4 regions of the Halomonas sp. THAF12 genome follow, and region 1 is predicted to be linked to each of the others. Evidence: predicted binding sites of a transcription regulator. Region 1 holds the regulator's gene; each other region holds the start of a gene.

What was found. Region 1 encodes sigma-54, which starts transcription at its own class of promoters, with help from an activator protein. Its sites were predicted from a motif close to TGGCACNNNNNTTGCTNT; they were not measured.
Region 2: the regulator sigma-54 is predicted to act here: its motif matches at 1,890-1,907, upstream of FIU88_RS05065 (nitrate reductase).
Region 3: the regulator sigma-54 is predicted to act here: its motif matches at 2,393-2,410, upstream of glnA (glutamate--ammonia ligase).
Region 4: the regulator sigma-54 is predicted to act here: its motif matches at 2,112-2,129, upstream of FIU88_RS14270 (NRAMP family divalent metal transporter).

What each region holds. Positions count from the first base shown of each region.
Region 1 is NZ_CP045399.1:2,587,458-2,591,424, forward strand. Features, by position in the region: gene lptA (lipopolysaccharide transport periplasmic protein LptA) at 1-117, shown strand, start outside; gene lptB (LPS export ABC transporter ATP-binding protein) at 114-839, shown strand; gene FIU88_RS11940 (RNA polymerase factor sigma-54) at 997-2,397, shown strand; gene raiA (ribosome-associated translation inhibitor RaiA) at 2,510-2,821, shown strand; gene FIU88_RS11950 (PTS sugar transporter subunit IIA) at 2,825-3,310, shown strand; gene rapZ (RNase adapter RapZ) at 3,345-3,967, shown strand, end outside.
Region 2 is NZ_CP045399.1:1,120,882-1,124,848, forward strand. Features, by position in the region: gene FIU88_RS05055 (CmpA/NrtA family ABC transporter substrate-binding protein) at 55-1,086, opposite strand; gene FIU88_RS05060 (ANTAR domain-containing response regulator) at 1,083-1,676, opposite strand; gene FIU88_RS05065 (nitrate reductase) at 2,030-3,967, shown strand, end outside.
Region 3 is NZ_CP045399.1:215,921-219,887, reverse strand. Features, by position in the region: gene FIU88_RS00970 (ZIP family metal transporter) at 31-744, shown strand; gene glnA (glutamate--ammonia ligase) at 843-2,249, opposite strand; gene typA (translational GTPase TypA) at 2,770-3,967, shown strand, end outside.
Region 4 is NZ_CP045399.1:3,074,995-3,078,961, reverse strand. Features, by position in the region: gene FIU88_RS14280 (urea amidolyase family protein) at 1-31, opposite strand, end outside; gene FIU88_RS14275 (LamB/YcsF family protein) at 28-819, opposite strand; gene FIU88_RS14270 (NRAMP family divalent metal transporter) at 835-2,073, opposite strand; gene FIU88_RS14265 (GntR family transcriptional regulator) at 2,338-3,009, shown strand; gene FIU88_RS14260 (acyl-CoA thioesterase II) at 3,025-3,834, opposite strand; gene tadA (tRNA adenosine(34) deaminase TadA) at 3,925-3,967, shown strand, end outside.

The sequences.
Region 1 (3,967 bases):
TACCTCGAATACTTCCTCGATCGCCGGGTGGTGCAGGCCCGCTCCGACGCCCAGGGCGTCGGCGAGAGCCAGCGCGTGCGCATGACCCTCGAGCCGGAACAGCAGGACGGCCCATGAAGACCCTGAGCGCCCGGAACCTGGCCAAGAGCTACAAGCGTCGCCGCGTGGTCCACGACATCAGCCTGGAGATCCAGCAGGGCCGCATCATCGGCCTGCTGGGCCCCAACGGCGCCGGCAAGACCACCTCCTTCTACATGATCGTCGGGCTGGTCCGCGCCGACGCCGGCCGTGTCGCCATCGACGACCGCGACCTCTCCGGCGCCGCCATGCATCAGCGCGCCCAGGCCGGGATCGGCTACCTGCCACAGGAAGCCTCGATCTTCCGCAAGCTGTCGGTGGCCGACAACATCATGGCGATCCTCGAGACCCGCCGCGACCTCGACCGCAGCGGCCGCAAGGCGCGCCTGGAGGCGCTGCTGGAGGAATTCCACATCACCCACATCCGCGACAACCTGGGCATGAGCCTGTCCGGCGGCGAACGCCGGCGGGTCGAGATCGCCCGGGCGCTGGCCACCGAGCCCGACTTCATCCTGCTCGACGAGCCCTTCGCCGGCGTCGACCCCATCTCGGTGGGCGACATCAAGGGCATCATCCGCCAGCTCAAGGCGCGCGAGATCGGCGTGCTGATCACCGACCACAACGTGCGCGAGACGCTGGACATCTGCGACGGCGCCTACATCGTCGGCGACGGCCAGATCATCGCCGAGGGTGACGCCGAGGAGATCCTCGCCAACCAGCGGGTGCGCGACGTCTACCTGGGCCAGGACTTCCGCCTCTGACCCCTTGGTCTTCGCAAGTCACTGATATACTGCCGCCATGCACGGACGGGCATGGTGATTGCCGTTGGCACGCTAATTGCTGCGAACACGCTTGCATGGCGGACGCCCGGGCACTAGGGTGGAAGACCTCTTCACCGCAGGATCGGACCGCTCGCCCATGGCCATGAAGGCATCCCTTCAACTGCGTGTCGGCACCCAGCTGACCATGACCCCTCAGCTGCAGCAGGCCATCGGCCTGCTGCAGCTCTCGACCCTCGATCTGCGCCAGGAGGTCCAGCAGGCCCTCGAGGCCAATCCCATGCTCGAGCTCGAGGACGACTTCGGCGAACAGGCCGTCAGCGAGACGCCGGACGACGACTGGTCGGACGAGATCCCGGAAGAGCTCAGCGTCGACAGCGACTGGTCCGACACCTTCCAGGACGCCGGCGGCAGCGGTGAGGCCCCCGACTTCGAGCGCCAGGCCGCCGGCCAGAGCCTGCAGAGCCATCTCGTCTGGCAGTTGGCGATGAGCGGTCTCGATGAGCGCGAGAGGCGCATCGCCGAGAGCCTGATCGATGCCGTGACCCCGGACGGCTATCTGGATCAGCCGCTGGACGAGCTGCGCGATGGCCTGCGCGCCCAGGGCCTCGAGGGGCTCGCCACCCGTGAGGTCGAAGCGGTGCTGCTGCGCCTGCAGCAGTTCGAGCCCACCGGGGTGTTCGCCCGCGATCTGCGCGAGTGCCTGCTGCTGCAGCTCGCCACCCTGCCCGATGACACCCCGCTGCTGCCCCAGGCCCGGCGCCTGGTGCGCCAGTTCCTGGAGGCCCTGGCCGGCAACGATCGCCGGCTGCTCAAGCGGCGCCTGGGGCTCGATGACGATACCCTCGAAGAGGTCATCGCCCTGATCCGCGGCCTCGACCCACGGCCGGGCAGCGAATTCGCCAGCGGCGACAGCGACTACGTGATTCCCGACCTGATCGCCCGCCACACCCCCCAGGGCTGGCGCGTCGAGCTCAACCCCGAGGCGATGCCGCGGCTGCGCATCCAGCCCGACTACGCGGCGCTGATCAAGCGCGCGGACAAGAGCGACGACAACCAGTTTCTCAAGGACCACCTGCAGGAGGCGCGCTGGCTGATCAAGAGCCTGGCCAGCCGCAACGATACCCTGCTGCGGGTCGGCCACGAGGTGATGACCCGTCAGATCGAGTTCCTCGAGCGCGGCGAGGAAGCCATGAAGCCGCTGATCCTGGCCGACATCGCCCAGGCCGTGGAGATGCACGAATCGACCATCTCCCGGGTCACCACCCAGAAGTTCATCCACACGCCGCGCGGCGTCTTCGAACTCAAGTACTTCTTCTCCAGCCAGGTCGGCGACGGCGAGGACGCCCACTCCAGCACCGCGATCCGCGCCCGCATCCGCAAGCTGATCGAGGGCGAGCCGCCACGCAAGCCGCTGTCCGACAGCAAGCTGGTCACCCTGCTCGCCGAGGAGGGCATCGAGGTCGCCCGTCGCACCGTCGCCAAGTATCGCGAAGCGATGCACATCCCGTCTTCCAGCCAGCGGAAACGCCTCGGCTGAGACCCCGCCGAAGGCGATTTCCAGAGCGTGAAAACGCGTCTGTCGCGGGGGGTTTGCAAGGCATCAAAAAGGGTTACAATCGAGTCACCACCCAAGGAGCAAGGAGCGTGTCATGCAAGTCAACCTCACCGGCCATCACGTGGAATTGACCGAGCCCCTGCGTGACTACGTGCAGGAGAAGCTCTCCCGCCTGGAACGTCACTACGACAACATCACCACCGTTCAGGTCACGCTCTCCGTCGAAAAAGAACGCCAGCAGGCCGCCTGCACGCTGCACGCCGCCGGTGCCGATCTGCACGCCGAAGCGATGGATGCCGACATGTACGCCGCCATCGACGCCCTTGCCGACAAGCTGGACCGCCAGCTCGTCAAGCACAAGGAAAAGACCCAGGCCCGCGCCCAGGGCGCCGCAAGCGTCCGCTGAGTCATGTCTCTTGAAACCATCCTTCCCCCCGAGCGCACCCTCTTCGGCGTGCCCGGGGGGAGCAAGAAACGGGTGCTGGAATTCTTCAGCACCTTCATTGCCCAGAACATTCCGAGTCTCGACAGCCAGGAAGTCTTCAGCCGGCTGATCGGGCGCGAACGGCTGGGCAGCACCGGCATCGGGCACGGGGTCGCCATTCCCCACTCCCGCAACCCGCACTGCAAGGCGCCCATCGCCGGCTTTCTCAAGCTCGCCGAACCGGTCGACTTCGATGCCATCGACGGCGAACCCGTCGACCTGGTGTTCGTGCTGCTGGTTCCCGAGGAAGCCGACGACGCCCACCTTGCCCTGCTCGGCCAGGTGGCCAGCGTGATGAACGACGCCGAGACCCGCAGCGCCCTGCGCCGGGCCGGCAGCCAGCGCGAGCTTCACGACAGCCTCCTCGACGCCATCCGACGACAGGCACCGGCCGCCAGCGGTCGCGGCTGAGCGCCGCCGCCTCGACCAGGAGACCCGACCCGTCATGCAGCTCGTCATCATCAGCGGACGCTCCGGCTCCGGCAAGTCGATCGCCCTGCAGGCCCTCGAGGACCTCGGCTTCTACGCCATCGACAACCTGCCGGCGATGCTGCTTGGCCCGCTGGTCGACGAGCTGCGCAGCGGTCAGTCCCTTCGCAGCGCCGTGGCGGTCAGCATCGACGCCCGTAACCTGCCCCACGCCCTGGAGCGCTTCCCGGCGCTGCTCGAGGACGTCCGCTCCCGCGACATCCAGTGCCAGGTGATCTATCTGACCACCGACGCACGCATCCTGCTGGAGCGCTATTCCGCCACCCGGCGCCGCCACCCCCTGACCCGGGACACCGAGATGACGCTGGCCGAGGCGATCGACCGCGAGGAAGACGCCCTGGCAGAGATCCGCGACCTCGCCGACCTGCTGATCGACACCTCGCGGCTCTCGGTGCACGACCTGCGCGGCCGCATCACCGACCAGGTGGCCGGCCATCGCCGCGAAGGGCTGACGCTGACCCTCGAGTCCTTCGGCTTCAAGCGCGGCGTGCCGCTCGACGCCGATATCGTGTTCGACGTCCGCTGCCTGCCCAACCCCTACTGGGACCCGCGGCTGCGCGAGGCGACCGGCCGCGACGA
Region 2 (3,967 bases), 1.5 Mb from region 1:
TAAATAATCATCGCCGGGCGATGACCGCCGCCGGGGCGGCCCCTGACGGCGCCGTCATGCACGCTCCTGGTGCGTCGCGGCATCGAAATGCACGGGGCTGTAGCAGGCCTCGACCACGCCGCGCCGGAGGGGGACGTCGAGCTGGCGGGTCAGGTGGTCCACGACCCTTGCCATCTCGCCGACCTCCGGGCGCAGCCCGGTGAGGCGCTGTGCCACCGGCGGCTCGCCCAGCGGCAGCGTCGGCAGATGCTCCAGGGCGCGATCCAGATAGGGTGGCAGGGCCAGCCAGTCCCGGGCCTGGCGACGGTGCTCGGGCGCCTCGGCCAGCCAGCCGGCGGCGGCGACCAGGGCCCGGATCATGGCCGCGAGGGTGGCGGGGTGGCGCCCGGCCCAGTCGCGGGTCACGCCGAGCATCTTCTCGGGATGGTCGGGCCACAGCTGGGCGCCGGTGGCGACGACATGCCCGCCGCCGCGCTGGGCGGCCTGGCTGCCCCAGGGCTCGCCGACGCAGAAGCCGTCGATGCGCCCCTGCTCGAGGGCCTCGACCATGCGCGACGGCGGCAGGGCGACCAGCTCGACGTCGCGATTGGGGTCGAGGCCGCCCAGGGTCAGCCAGTCGCGCAGCTGGTAGTGGTGGCCGGAGAAGGGGTGGACCATGGCCAGCCGCGGACGTGGCGCGCCGCGCCGGCGCAGCCGCTCGGCGAAGTCGCGGGCGTTGACGGCCGGGTCCCGGCCGCCGGGCGAGCCGTCGAGGGGCGTCGCCATGCCTTCCGCCCAGTAGGACGACAGCACCAGGGTATTGCCGTTGCGGCCGAGCACCAGCGGCGCCAGGACGTCGCAGGGCGGCCCGGAGGCGCCGAGGCTCATGGCCAGCGGCAGCGGGGCCAGCAGCTGGGCGCCGTCGAGCATGCCGGCGGCCAGCTTGTCGCGCAGGGTCGACCAGGCGCTCTCCCGCGACAGCGTGACGTCGAGCCCCTCGGCGGCGAAGAAGCCGCCTTCCCGGGCGACGATCGGCAGGGCGGCGTCCAGCAGCGGGACGATGCCCAGGGTCAGTCGGGGACGCTCGGGGGCATGGGGCATGCTCATAGGCCTTTCTCCAGTCCTTCGAGGATATCGATCACGTTGCCGGCCACCTCGCCGATGCGCTGGCCGCGGTCCATGGCCAGCTTGCGCAGCGTCTGGTAGGCCTGGGGCTCGTCGCAGTCCTGGTGCTTCATCAGCATGCCCTTGGCCTTCTCGATGCGCTTGCGGTCGGCGAGCTGGGTGCGGGTGCGGTCGAGCTCCTGGCGCATCGACTGGAAGGCGTCGAAGCGGGCCACGGCGACCTCGAGGATCGCCCGGACCCGGGTCGGCACCAGGCCGTCGACCACGTAGGCGCTGACGCCGGCCTTGAGGGCGGCCTGCATGGAGTCGGGATCGTGCTGGTCGGCGAAGAACACCACCGGCCGCGGGTTCTCCCGGTGCAGCTGCGACATGCTGTCGAGGGTGTCGCGGTCGGGGGATTCCATGTCGATGATGACCACGTCGGGCGCGTGGCGCTCGACCATGTCGTTGAGGCTGGCCGGGCTCTGCAGGTGGCAGATCACTTCGTGCCCCTCCTGGCCGAGGGCCTCCTCGACCATGGCGGCGCGCACGCTCTCGTCGTCGACCAGCAGGATTCGCAAGGGCTGGGGCATGGCATAGGGCTCGTGATGGGGAAACGGTCAGGCCCAGTTCATGCAAGAGCCATTCCAGCCGCATCGGCGCCGAGCGACGGTGGTGCATCGGTCGCCGACGCCGTCCTTTTGCACCACGAAGAGGCGGAGCGGGGCGGAAAATGCCGCCGGCTGGTGCAGGCGAGATCGCCGAGACGGCCGCGATGGCTTGAGTGCCGACGCTTTCCTTCCGCCTGGCATGCCGTTTGCTTTTCTCATGGAAAGACATTCCCGAGTCGCCACGGCGGCGACTCACGGCAACGACGCCCACCCCCGTGCCCACCCGGCATGGCGGTGGGCGTCGTCGTGTCGGGACCATGATCGAGGAGAGCAGCATGCAACAGGCGCGCACCACCTGCCCCTACTGCGGCGTCGGCTGCGGCGTGACGGCCGACATCGAGGACGGGCGCATCACCGGCGTGGAGGGTGACGGCGACCACCCGGCCAACTACGGGCGGCTGTGCGTCAAGGGCTCGGCGCTGGCCGAGACCCTGGGCGATCACGGCCGCCTGACCCGGCCCCGGGTCGACGGCGTCGAGGTCGACTGGGACACCGCCCTCGAGGCGGTGGCCGGCCGCCTCCAGGCCACCCGCGAGCGCGCCGGCGATCACGCCGTGGCGGCCTACCTGTCCGGCCAGCTGCTGACCGAGGACTATTACGTCGCCAACAAGCTGTTCAAGGGCTTTCTCGGCACGCCGCACCTGGATACCAACTCGCGGCTGTGCATGGCCTCGGCGGTGGCCGCCTACAAGCGCTCGCTGGGCGCCGACGCCGTGCCGTGCTGCTACGAGGACCTGGAGGAGGCCGAGCTGGTGGTGCTGGTGGGGTCCAACCTGGCCTGGAACCATCCGGTGCTCTATCAGCGCCTGCGCACCGCCAAGAGTCGCAATCCGCTGATGCGAGTGGTGGTGATCGACCCGCGGATCACCGACAGCTGCGAGATCGCCGATTTGTACCTGGGGCTCAGGCCCGGCAGCGACGCCCGGCTGTTCACCGGCCTGCTGGCCTGGATGGCCGACAAGGGCCGGCTCGACGACGTCTATCTGGGCAAGCATACCGACGGGCTCGACGCGGCCCTGGCCGCGGCCCGCGAGGACGACGTGTCCATCGCGGCCATTGCCGCCGACTGCGACGTCGACGCCGAGCGGCTGGAGACCTTCTTCTACTGGTTCGCCAGCCAGCTGCACGTGGTGACCCTCTACTCCCAGGGCATCAACCAGTCGTCCAGCGGCACCGACAAGTGCCAGGCGATCATCAACTGCCACCTGGCCGGCGGCAAGATCGGCCTGCCCGGCGCCGGGCCGTTCTCGATCACCGGCCAGCCCAACGCCATGGGCGGCCGCGAGGTGGGCGGGTTGGCCAACCAGCTCGCCGCCCACATGGACTACGACTCCCCCGGCGCGCGCGACCGCGTGACGCGCTTCTGGGCCACCGACCACCTGACGCCGACCCTGCCCGAGGCGCCGGGGCACAAGGCGGTGGCGCTGTTCGAGGCCATCGAGCGCGGCGAGATCCAGGCGCTGTGGGTGATGGCCACCAATCCCGCGGTCAGCCTGCCCGACGCCAATCGGGTGCGGGCGGCGCTCGAGACGTGCCCGCTGGTGATCGTCTCCGAATGCATGGCCGACACCGATCTGCTGCCCTACGCCGATATCGTGCTGCCGGCCTCGTCGTGGTCGGAGAAGGACGGCACCGTGACCAACTCCGAGCGGCGGATCTCGCGTCAGCGCGGGATGCTGCCGCCGCCGGGCGAGGCGCGACACGACTGGTGGATCGTCTGCGAGGCGGCGCGCCGGCTGGGTTTCGGCGAGGCCTTCGACTACGGCCATCCCGGCGAGATCTTCGCCGAGCACGCCCGGCTCTCCGGCTTCGAGAACGCCTCCGGGCAGCCGGGCCACGAGGCGCGGCCGTTCGACATCTCGGCGCTGGCGGGGCTCGACCGCGCCGGCTACGACGCCCTGGCGCCGATCCAGTGGCCGGTGACCGCCGAGGCCCCGCGCGGCACCGCGCGGCTGTTCGAGGACGGTCGCTTCGCCACCGCGGACGGCCGGGCCCGGCTGCTGCCGGTGCGTCCGCGCGGCCCCGAACAGGCGCTCAGCGCCGCGCGTCCGCTGCGCCTCAACACCGGCCGGGTGCGCGACCAGTGGCACACCATGACCCGCACCGCCCGGGCGCCGCGGCTGATGAATCACCGCGCCGAGCCCTTCATCGAGATCACCCCCGAGGACGCCGCCGCCTTCGGCGTCGGCGACCAGCAGCTGGCGCGGCTGACC
Region 3 (3,967 bases), 1.4 Mb from region 1:
TGCGACACGACAAGCCAAGGAGCGAGCTGCATGGACGCGTGGGAGAAGGTGATAGCGCTGACCCTGATGGCCGGCATGGCGATGCCGCTGGGCGGCTGGGTGGCCAAGGAGGAGCGCATCCGGCCGAACTGGCTGGAAAACGAGCTGCGCCACGGCATCATCGCCTTCGGCGGTGGCGCGCTGCTCTCGGCGGTGGCCCTGGTGCTGGTGCCGAACAGCTTCGAGGCCCTGGACCTGGCGCCGGCCATGGCCTGGTTCCTCGCCGGCGGCCTGACCTTCATGGCGCTCGATATCGCCCTCTACCGCAACGGCACCCCCGCCAGCCAGCTCACCGCCATGCTCGCCGACTTCCTGCCCGAGGCCCTGGCCCTGGGCGCGGCCTTCGCCTACGGCGGCGGCAGCGGCGTGCTGCTGGCGCTGCTGATGACGCTGCAGAACCTGCCGGAGGGCTTCAACGCCTATCGCGAGCTGCGCGAGAACACCCACTACTCGACCCGGCGCCTGCTGACGATGTTCTTCGCCATGGCCTGGCTGGGGCCGCTGGCCGGCCTGAGCGGCTACTGGTGGCTGGCCGCCTACCCGTCCACGGTGGCCGCGATCATGCTGTTCGCCGCCGGCGGCATCCTCTACTCGGTGTTCCAGGACCTGGCGCCCCAGGCCCGGCTCGAGCGCCACTGGGGCCCGCCGCTGGGGGCGGTGTTCGGCTTCGCCATGGGCATCGGCGGCCATATGCTGATCTACTGATCCCGGGCGGAGGCCCCGGGAGAAAGACGCACAAAAAAAGGCACGCCCACGGGCGTGCCTTTCGCGTGCTGGAGCGCGGCGCCGGGCGCCGCGCGGCATCAGCAGCTGTAGTACATGTCGAACTCGACCGGATGAGTGGTCATGCGCAGGCGCTCGACGTCCTCTTCCTTGAGCTCGATGTAGGCATCGATCATCTCGTCGGTGAACACGCCACCCTCGGTCAGGAAGGCGCGGTCCTCGGCCAGCGCCTCGAGGGCCTGGTCCAGGCTCTCGGCGACGGTCGGGATGGACTTGCCTTCTTCCGGCGGCAGGTCATAGAGGTTCTTGTCCATGGCGTCGCCGGGATGGATCTTGTTCTTGATGCCATCGATACCGGCCATCAGCATCGCCGCGAAGCACAGGTACGGGTTGGCGGTCGGGTCGGGGAAACGAGCCTCGACGCGCTTGCCCTTGGGGCTCGCGGTGTAGGGGATGCGGATGGACGCGGAGCGGTTGCGGGCGCTGTAGGCCAGCATGACCGGCGCCTCGAAGCCCGGCACCAGACGCTTGTAGGAGTTGGTGGAGGCGTTGGTGAAGGCGTTCAGGGCACGGGCGTGCTTGATGATGCCGCCGATGTAGTAGAGCGCCATTTCGGACAGGCCGGCGTACTCGTCACCGGCGAACTGGTTCTCGCCGTCCTTCCAGAAGGACTGGTGAACGTGCATGCCGGAACCGTTGTCACCGACCAGCGGCTTGGGCATGAAGGTGGCGGTCTTGCCGTAGGCGTGGGCGACGTTGTGCACCACGTACTTCATTTCCTGAAGTTCGTCGGCCTTCTTCACCAGGGTGTTGAACTTGACGCCGATCTCGTTCTGGCCGGCGTTGGCGACCTCGTGGTGGTGCACCTCGACGGACTGGCCGATGGCCTCGAGGGTGTTGCACATGGCGCCACGGATGTCGTGGAAGCTGTCGACCGGGGGCACCGGGAAGTAGCCGCCCTTGACGCGCGGACGGTGCGCCAGGTTACCGCCCTCGACCTGACGGTCGGTGGCCCAGGCGCCTTCCTCGGAGGTGATCTTGTACATGGCGCCTTCGATGTCGGCCTTCCAGTGCACCTCGTCGAAGATGAAGAACTCGGGCTCCGGACCGAAGAAGGCGGTGTCGCCCAGGCCGGTGGACTGCAGGTAGGCCTCGGCGCGCTTGGCGATGGAGCGCGGATCACGCTCGTAGCCCTGCATGGTGGCCGGCTCGATGATGTCGCAGCGCAGGATCAGGGTGGCGTCTTCGGTGAAGGGGTCGAGGAAGCCGGTGCCGTCTTCCGGGCGCAGAATCATGTCGGACTCGTTGATGCCCTTCCAGCCGGAGATGGAGGAGCCATCGAACATCTGGCCGTTCTCGAAGAACTCTTCATCGACGTCACGGGCCGGAATGGTGACGTGCTGTTCCTTGCCTTTGGTGTCGGTGAAGCGCAGGTCGATCCACTTCACGTCGTGTTCTTCGATCAGGGCGAGAGTCTTCTCGGACATGAGGTCCTCCAGGGTACAGTGGCTGGTTATGATATTCCGCTGAATCTGTCTGTCGTCGGTCGCGGGTGTGTCCAGTCGACGTTGTAGCATGACGTCGGTGCGATGCCCACGCCGCCATGCACGACCATGGCATTGCCCCAAATAATGCAGATGGCGTGCCAAAATGGCGACATTCGCCGAAATCATTTCCATAAACGACTGAGAAGAAAGAAGAAAAAAACCTGCTTCATGAGAGTGCAGAGTCACCAATCTGCATCATGCCCGCTCATGGCGCCTTCTCGTCCGCCGGAATGCGCCCCAAGATGACGCTCGCACGCCCCCGATGCACCAAATATGTGCACATCGTCTTTTCTTGCGCACCAGCCCGACGCTTCCGCCGCCCAGCCGCCGCGCCAGGCGCCCCGCGGCGACGCGCGGGCGAAAAACACCGCGACGATCCGGATTCCGGACGCCACAAGGCTGGTAGCGTCGAGGTCCTGACCCTATAATGCCACCCCAATTTTCCCAGCAGGATCCCGTCGTGATCGAGAATCTTCGCAACATCGCCATCATCGCTCACGTCGACCACGGCAAGACCACCCTGGTCGACAAGCTCCTCCAGCAGTCCGGCACCCTGGACCGCAAGGCCGAAGGCCAGGAGCGCATCATGGACTCCAACGACCAGGAGAAGGAACGCGGCATCACCATCCTGGCCAAGAACACGGCGATCCGCTGGGATGACGGCAACGGCCGCGACTACCACATCAACATCGTGGACACCCCGGGACACGCCGACTTCGGTGGCGAAGTCGAGCGCGTGATGTCCATGGTCGACTCCGTGCTGCTGATGGTCGACGCCGTCGACGGCCCGATGCCGCAGACCCGCTTCGTGACCCAGAAGGCCTTCGACCAGGGCCTCAAGCCGATCGTCGTGGTCAACAAGATCGACCGCCCGGGCGCCCGTCCCGACTGGGTCATCGACCAGATCTTCGACCTGTTCGACAACCTCGGCGCCTCCGACGAGCAGCTCGACTTCCCGATCGTCTACTGCTCCGCGCTCAACGGCATCGCCGGCACCGAGCCGGAAGAGCTGAGCGACGACATGCGACCGATGTTCGAGGCCATCGTCGACATCGTCGAGCCGCCCAAGGTCGAGCTGGAAGCCCCGTTCCAGATGCAGGTCTCCGCGCTGGACTACAACAGCTACGTCGGCGTCATCGGCCTGGGCCGCATCACCCGCGGCAGCGTCAAGCCGAACCAGCAGGTCACCGTCGTCTCCAAGGAAGGCAACACCCGCCGCGGCAAGATCGGCCAGGTGATGACCCACCTCGGCCTCGAGCGCGTGCAGACCGACGAAGCCACCGCCGGCGACATCATCTGCATCACCGGCATCGAGGATCTGGCGATCTCCGATACGCTGTGCGACCCGGCCGCCGTCGAGGCGCTGCCGGCGCTGACCGTCGACGAGCCGACCGTGTCCATGACCTTCCAGGTCAACGACTCGCCGTTCGCCGGCAAGGACGGCAAGTTCGTCACCAGCCGCAACATCAAGGATCGCCTCGACCAGGAGCTGATCCACAACGTGGCGCTGCGCGTCGAGCAGGGCGACTCCCCGGAGAAGTTCATCGTCTCCGGCCGCGGCGAGCTGCACCTCTCGGTGCTGATCGAGAGCATGCGTCGTGAAGGCTTCGAGCTGGCCGTGGGCCGCCCCGAGGTCATCATCCGCGAGATCGACGGCC
Region 4 (3,967 bases), 490 kb from region 1:
GGGCGCGCTGGTTGACGGGAAGAATTCTCATGCTGGCTCCCGGGACGTTGCGGAACCGGTTCCGACGAAGGCATGCAGGTTTACGCCGGCGGCGAGCAGGCGCTCACGCACGGCCTGGGCCATGGCGATCGCGCCGGGGCTGTCGCCATGCACGCAGATGGAGTCGGCGGCGATGGCGACCTCGTCGCCTTCCACGCTTTCGAGCGTGCCATGCCGGACCAGGCGCAGCATGCGTTCGGCGACGAGATCGACATCGTGCAGCACCGCGCCGGCCTCGCGGCGCGAGACCAGCCGGCCGTCGCGATGGTAGGCGCGGTCGGCGAAGGCCTCGGCGGCGGTGGCGAGGCCGGCGTCCCGGGCCCAGTCGTTCAGCGGCGAGCCGGCCAGCGTCATCAGTACCAGGGAGGCATCGGCGGCCTGGATGGCCTCGATCACCGCCTCGGCCTGGCGACGGTCGTGAGCGATGGCGTGATAGAGCGCGCCGTGCGGCTTGACGTAGCGCACGGCGGTACCGGCCGCGCCGGCCATGCCCTGCAGGGCGCCGATCTGGTAGATCACATCGGCGCGCAGCTCGTCGCTGGCGATCTCCATCGGGCGGCGGCCGAAGCCGACCAGGTCCGGGTAGCTGACGTGGGCGCCGACGGTCACGCCGCGCTCGGCGGCGGCGGCCAGGGTGCGGGCCATGCCGGCGGGGTCGCCGGCATGGAAGCCGCAGGCGATGTTGGCGCTGGTGACCAGGCCCAGCATGGCGTCGTCGTCACCCATGCGCCACTGGCCGAAGCTCTCGCCGAGATCGCTGTTCAGGTCGATGCGGGACATATGCGGACTCCTCGATCAGGTCGCCGGCGACAGGAAGGCGAAGATGGGGCCGATGGACTGATAGCCCATGTACCAGGTCAGGGCGCAGACCGCGGTACCGGAGACCAGCAGCCAGCGCGGGTAGCGGTGGCCGTGCATGAGGTCGCTGCGACGCCAGGCCACGTACAGGAAGAGCGTCAGGCCGATCGGCAGGACCAGGCCGTTGAAGCCGCCGGCGAAGATCAGCAGGGCGGCTGGCGGCGTGCCCAGCGACAGGAAGACGAGCAGCGAGGCGCCGATGAACACCAGGGTGGCGCGATTGCGCGCCGGCTCGCCGATGCTCGGGCGGAAGGCGCTCAGGAAGGTCATGCAGGTATAGGAGGCGCCGATGACGCTGGTGATGCCGGCGGCCCACAGGATCAGGCCGAAGGCGCGCAGGCCGAGCTCGCCCGCCGCCGCTTGAAAGGCCTGGGCCGCCGGGTTGGCGTTCTGCCCGGAGACGTCGATGATCACGCCGCTGGCGACCACGCCGAGGATGGCCAGGAACAGGATGTAGCGCATCACGCCGGTGACCAGGATGCCGCGCAGGGCCGCCCGGGAGACGGTCTCGACGTTCTCCGCGCCGCCCAGGCCGCGGTCCAGGATGCGGTGCGCCCCGGCATAGGTGATGTAACCGCCGACGGTGCCGCCCACGATGGTGGTGATGGTGGCGAAGTTGATGGTGTCCGGCAGCACGGTCTGGCGCAGGGCCTCGCCGATCGGCGGCTGGGAGGCCAGCGCCACGAACACCGTCATGGCCAGCATCACTACCCCAAGCACGATGATGATGCGGTCGATGGCGATGCCGGCACGGCGCGACGAGAAGATGCCCACCGCGACCAGCGCGCTGATCAGGCCGCCCCACTGGGTATCGAGCCCCATCAGGGCGTTGAGCCCGAGCCCGGCGCCGGCGATGTTGCCGACGTTGAAGGTCAGGCCGCTCACGATGATCAGCACCGCGAGCAGGTAGCCGCTGCCGGGCAGCGCGGCATGGGCGACTTCCGGTGCGCGCAGGCCGGTGACGGTGACCACCCGCCAGATGTTCAGCTGCACGACCAGGTCGATCACGATCGAGGCCAGGATGCCGAAGGCGAAGGCGGCCCCCATCAGCGAGGTGAAGGTGGCGGTCTGGGTGATGAAGCCGGGGCCGACGGCGGAGGTGGCCATCAGGAAGATGGCGCCGATCAGCGAGGCCCGCCGGGAGCGGACGAACCCGGCATCGGTTGCACTAGCCATGTAGAGGAACTCCAGGATGGGGATTGTTATGGCTCGTCGAGGCAAGTTGCATGCCATGTTCCGACGATTTCTTTGTTTTGTAGCCTATGGTTGGTGTGATTGTTCAACAATAGAGATGTTGTCCATGACGGGATATGCGACTTGTGTCTCATGTTGGGGCGACATCCGGGGGCAATGCGCCAAGAGGGTGCGTCGTGCGAGCTTGTCGTATGGGGGCGTAACCGCGAACATGAGCGGCAAAGGCGACGATCGGGACGGGCAGGCATGAACAGGCAAGGAGTAGAGGGCAGGGGCCGGGCGCTGGGAGAAACCGTCGGCGACGAGATACGTCGCCTGCTGGTGGAGGGCGAGCTGGTGCCGGGGCAGCGGCTGTCCGAGAGCGCCCTGGGGGAGCGGCTGGGCGTGTCACGCAATACGCTGCGCGAGGCGTTTCGCGGTCTGGCGCACGAGGGGCTGGTGACGCATCGCCCCAACCGTGGCGTCTTCGTGACCACGCCGAGCCTGGCCTCGCTGGTCGACATCTATCGGCTACGGCGCTTTATCGAGTGTCAGGCGCTGAGGGAGGCCGTGCCGGGCCATCCGGCGGGGCAGCGGATGCGCACGGCCATCGAGCAGGCCCGTGACGGCCGCGAGCGGCAGGACTGGCAGGCGGTGGGATCGTCCAACATGGCCTTTCATGCCGCGATCGTGTCGCTGGCCGACAGCCCGCGGCTGGATGCCTTCTTCCGCCAGGTTTCGGCGGAGCTGCGCTTGGCCTTCGGCATGCTGAGCGACCAGGAGTGGCTTCACGGTCCCTACGTCGAGCGGAACCTGCACGTCCTGGAGGCCTTCGAGGGCGGCGATCCGGCGCAGGCGGCGACGCTGCTCGAGCAGTATCTGTCACAGTCGGAGCGCACGCTGCTGGCGGCCTACGCTCGTGACAATCCTGCCGACTGAGGGCGGCGCGGGCGTTCACTCATCCAGCCGGGTCAGGCCTTCCTGAGTGCTGGAGGCGACCAGGCGGCCCTGGCGGTCGTAGATGCTGCCGCGAGTGAAGGCGCGGGCGCCGCCGGCCCAGGGGCTGTCCATGTCGTAGAGCAGCCAGTCGTTGACCCTGACGTCGCGATGGAACCACAGCGAGTGGTCGAGGCTGGCGATGCGCAGGTCGGGGTCGCCGAAGCGCTTGCCGTGGGGCACCAGCGCGGTGGTCAGCAGGTGGAAATCCGAGCTGTAGGCGAGCAGGTAGCGGTGCAGCGCCGGATCGTCCGGCAGCTCGCCGGCGAGGCGGAACCACAGCCGCTTGCGCGCCGGACGACCGGGAACGGCGTCCTCCTCGACGTGGCAGAACTCGATGGGATGGCCGGGAAAGCGCTCGTGCAGGTTGGCCCGGTCGAGCGCATCCGGGGAGGGCACCTCGGGCATCGTCGGCTGGTGGTCGAGGCCGTGGTCCTGGCCGTGGAAGGAGGCGCTGCAGAAGAAGATCGGCCGGCCCTTCTGGATGGCGGTGATGCGGCGGGTGGTGAAGCTGCGGCCGTCGCGCACCGCGTCGACCTGATAGACCACCGGGCGGCTGGCGTCGCCGGGGCGCAGGAAATAGCCGTGCAGCGAGTGCACCCGCCGGCTGTCATCCACCGTGTGGGTGGCGGCGGAGAGCGCCTGGCCGAGGACCTGGCCGCCGAACAGCTGGGGCAGGCCCAGGTCCTGGCTGCGGCCGCGGAACAGGTTTTCTTCCAGGGGCTCGAGGCGCAGCAGGTCGACCAGATCGTTCAGGGCGTCGCTCATTCCGGGTATCCTCCATGGGCCACGGCATCCGCACATGCCGGGCAGTCATACGAATGTTTCATTGTCAGTAGTCTACGGGAGTCGGCGGCCATGCGCAGTGACGAGTTCTACATGCATCGCGCCCTCGAGCAGG